Regions from separate parts of the Pseudoalteromonas sp. G5_S1_14_S5 genome, predicted to be linked through region 2. Evidence: predicted binding sites of a transcription regulator. Region 2 holds the regulator's gene; the other holds the start of a gene.

Region 1 (2,203 bases), on a different contig from region 2:
CAACAACCGCTAGCCATACTGGCCATGTGCTCTCTACTTGACCCATAACGAAGTAACCTACAGCCAAACCTGCCGTTAGGATAAGTAGGGTTGGTTTACGACCAAATTTGTCTGAAATCCAACCGCCACCAGGGCGAGACATCAAGTTCATGAAGGCATAAGCCGAAGCGACCATACCTGCAAGAACGGGTGTTAGTTCAAAGGTTTCAGAGAAGAACAGAGGCAGCATAGAAACTACCGCTAGCTCAGAACCAAAGGTTGCGAAGTACAGAACGTTCAGCACCGCAACTTGCTTAAATTTGTACTGGTGAATCTCTAGCACTTCTTCTTTGAATACGTTCTTGTTCACTTTCCAAACTTGAGTTACTTCATACACATACAGTGCAGCAAGTACCGCATACACACCGTACACCGCTGCGTCTGAAAGCATACCGATACCTGATGGAGACAGTTTCCAAGCCAGCAGAGCAAGTGCACCGTACATAGGGATCTTCATGAAGAGTAGAAAGAAAAAGTCACCCTTAGACGTCACTTCCATTGCTGTTACTTGAGCAGGTTTGAAGTAAGTAGAACCTTTTGGTGTGTCGGATACGTTTTTGTAGAACACAACAGAGAACAGTAAGCTCATTACACCGGTGATACCAACCGCATAACGCCAGCCATCTTCGCCACCAAATACTAATGCTAGAGTTGGAAGAGTGAACGCTGCTGCCGCTGAACCAAAGTTACCCCAACCGCCGTAGATACCTTCTGCTGTACCCAGTTCGTTATGTGGGAACCATTCAGATACCAATCGAATACCAACTACGAAGCCAGCACCGATAAAGCCAAGTAGGAAACGAGCAATGGCGGCTTGAATGAAAGAGTCAGCCAGTGCGAACATGAAACACGGGATCGAACAGATCGCGAGTAACGAGGAATAGACAAGTCTTGGACCGTAACGGTCGGTGAGCATACCAATCGCGACACGCGCAGGAATGGTTAAGGCAACGTTTAGGATTAGAAGGGTTTTGATCTCTTCAGTGGTTAGCCCTAGGCTGGTTTTTACCATCTGCAGTAGTGGTGCGAAGTTAAACCACACCACAAAGGTGATAAAAAAGGCAATCCAGCTGAGGTGTAAGACCTTCATCTTGCCGGTAAACGAAAGCAGCGAAAATTTTGAGTTATCCATGTATTAAATCCTTTAAATATGGAATCTAGAGTTATCTAGCCGTCCACATGCCAACTCCATAGCTTGCCTAGACTGTTAATTATAGGCGGCTAAGGCATGTTAATGGGTGAATTTGAAAGTACAACCTTTTAGGTAGCTAACTTTTGGTTAGTTGTTAGCTTTTCGTTAGTTAAAGCTAAGAGCTAACTCGCTAAGGCTTCTGGCGCTAGAACTTGAATCTGGTTACCTTGCCTGCGTACTTCAAAACGGGTTAGGGCATGTTCAGGTTCTTCTAAACAGGCACCTGTCTCTAGGTGGTAATGCTGCTTGTAGAGTGGTGATGCCACATAGGGTTCTCCACTTAACGATCCAATAATGCCGCGTGACATAACGTTGGCTTTGCCTACTGGGTCGAAATTCGAAAGGCCGTAAAGCTTGTCACTGCGTTTGCAGTAAAAGATAGCGACTTGATGATCAGCCACCTTGGCACACACACCCGCATTGGGTGACAGTTCCTCTTGAGAACAAACAGTGGTCCAGTTTTCCATGACAGTCTCCTTGGTAATTTATAGAGTCTTTGATTTTGTTCCATTTCTTAAAAAAGAAGGTCGTAAAGAAAGAAGGTTGTAAAGAAAGAAGGTCGTAAAGAAAGAAGGTCGCTAGCAGTGAATTGCCGAGAACGAAGGATCTGCTACCGACCAAACTGGTTACGAGACTTCCGTAATTTCAATTTGTTGAGTGCTGCTTAATGCCTGATTACGCTCTGCTTCTTGGTCTGTGTTGACCGAAGGCTTCGGGAAGCGCTGTTCACGTTCTTTGATAAATGACAGGCTAGAGTCCATCTCATCGCTATTGATGTAGTGCTGGAAGCGCTTCATCTTGACTGGGTTTTCGATGGTGGTTTTCCATTCACACTGGTAGTTTTCGATGTTGAGCGCGATGTCGGCTTCAAGTTCAGCGGCGACATTGAGTTTGTCTTCAATCACCACCTCTTTGAGGTAATCCAAGCCACCTTCTAAGTTCTCCATCCAAACAGAAGTTCGTTGTAGGCGG
Region 2 (2,203 bases):
CGACAGGACGGTTATCAATCGCATCAAATTCGATCGGATCTTGGCATTGCAGTAATACAGCAATCGCTTTATCACTGACATTCATACGAGCATGGGGTATGGCGATACCATTACCAATACCGGTACTGCCCATCTTCTCGCGGCTCAACATGCATTCGAATAGCTCTGTTGAATCTTGACCACAGCTCTCTGCTGCGATTTGACTGATGAGCTCAAGAGCTCTTTTTTTGCTTGTGCATTGGACTGCACTTTTGGTGCAGTCCAATGAAAGTACTTCGCTTAATTGCATGTTAGTGACTACTTAGCTTTTCTTTGTGCTTGTTGAGTTGGCGAACGAGTTTATCAACCAACGCATCAATCGCAGCATACATGCTTCCATCTGTTGCTGTTGCATGAATCTCGCCTTGGTTTACGTGAAGGGTCGCTTCTGCAATTTGATTGATTTTCTCAACTTTTAAAACAACCTGAACACTATTGATATGATCAAAGAAGCGTTCAAGCTTGTCGAATTTGGTGTGAACATAGTCTTGCATTGAATCGGTAAGATCAACGTGATGGCCTTGAATATTGATTTGCATAGACTTTCCTTTTCAGTTGGTGCCCGATAATAGCGATTGAGTTAAGAGTAACTCAATGAGCTTATAGTAGGCGTTTACGCTGACTCGATGGGGCAATGCCCAGAGACTCACGGTATTTCGCTATCGTACGTCTAGCTACCTGAATTCCTTGGTCAGCCAGTAAAGCAGCTATCTTGCTATCACTGAGAGGCTTAGCGGTATTTTCTGCCGCAACAAGCTTCTTAATGAGTGCTCGAATTGCTGTCGATGAACATTCACCGCCATTGTCAGTACTGACATGGCTCGAGAAAAAGTATTTCAGTTCGAAGATGCCACGAGGCGTATGCATGAACTTTTGAGTTGTCACACGAGAGATCGTGGATTCGTGCATATCAACGGCTAAAGCAACATCGTTGAGTACCATTGGCTTCATCGCTTCTTCGCCATGTTCGAAGAAATCGCGCTGATGTTCAACAATGCATCGCGCAACTTTGAGTAGCGTCTCATTTCGGCTTTCCAAGCTTTTGATTAACCACTTCGCTTCTTGCAAGTTTGAGCGAATGTATTGGTTATCAGCGCTGTTGCCTTTACTGCCTAAGTCAGCGTATTGCTGATTGACTTTCAGCTTTGGCACACTATCCGGGTTAATGGTCACTAACCATTTACCTAGATCTTTAAATACCGACACATCAGGAACCACATATTCGGTTTCGTCTGGCGTAATCTTACTGCCAGGTCGTGGGTCCAGTTGTTGAATGAGCTGTAGAACCTCACGTAGCTCTGCTTCTTTCAACTTGGTTTCCTTGATCACGAGTTTGTAATCACGATTACCGAGTTGGTCAATATGGCTAGTAAGTACTAACTGAGCTTCTTCAAGCCAAGGTGTGTCTTGTGGGAAAGTCGCCAGTTGTAGCAGTAAGCAATCTTGAAGATTTAGCGAGCCAACACCCAATGGATCAAACTGTTGGATTCTTTTGCGTACTGCTTCGATTTCATCAAGCTCTATGTCTTCACTGTCGAAGTTTTCAAGGATATCTTCACAAGATACGGTGAGATAGCCATAGTCATCAATGGCATCGATTAGCGCGAATGCAATGCTTCGGTCTGTTTCTGTGAAGGGGGTGAGGTCGAGTTGCCAAAGTAGGTAATCGTGCAAGCTTTCGGTGGTTTCACCTTGATATACAGGCATGTCGTCATCGATAGCAATACCAGTGTTACCTGTATTTGCGCTGTAGACATCTTCCCAAGTTGTGTCGATCTCGAGCTCGTTTCCAATCTCTGATTTTTCGATTAAGTCTGAGCTGTCAGGTAAGTCTTGCTCTGCGGCTTCAACTGTTTCTTTCTCGTCACTGCTAGGCTTTTCTTCCGATGATGGCGTTTCTTCATTGCCTTCTTCGACATCGAGTAATGGGTTAGATTCAAGTGCTTCTTGGATCTCTTGTTGCAAATCTAAAGTAGACAATTGCAGCAAACGAATCGCTTGCTGCAATTGAGGCGTCATTGCTAACTGTTGGCCTAGCTTAAGTTGTAATGAGGGTTTCATTCAGTGTTACTTACCTAGTTATTATTCTTAGAACTCTCGATACTCTCTATATAATCATAGACGGAATTGTTCGCCTAGATAAACTTGTTTAACTTGTTCGTTA

The links. Region 2 encodes sigma-54, which starts transcription at its own class of promoters, with help from an activator protein. Its sites were predicted from a motif close to GTTGGCACGNNNNTNGNNT; they were not measured.
Region 1: a site for sigma-54 is predicted at 1,208-1,226, ahead of ACTRWI_RS04585 (NarK family nitrate/nitrite MFS transporter). Genes of this name have one in related genera too.

What each region holds. Positions count from the first base shown of each region.
Region 1 is NZ_JBQKUM010000009.1:59,798-62,000, forward strand. It holds gene ACTRWI_RS04585 (NarK family nitrate/nitrite MFS transporter) at 1-1,171, opposite strand, end outside; gene nirD (nitrite reductase small subunit NirD) at 1,354-1,698, opposite strand; gene nirB (nitrite reductase large subunit NirB) at 1,858-2,203, opposite strand, start outside.
Region 2 is NZ_JBQKUM010000007.1:51,720-53,922, reverse strand. It holds gene ptsN (PTS IIA-like nitrogen regulatory protein PtsN) at 1-289, opposite strand, end outside; gene hpf (ribosome hibernation promoting factor) at 291-578, opposite strand; gene ACTRWI_RS03715 (RNA polymerase factor sigma-54) at 640-2,100, opposite strand; gene lptB (LPS export ABC transporter ATP-binding protein) at 2,155-2,203, opposite strand, start outside.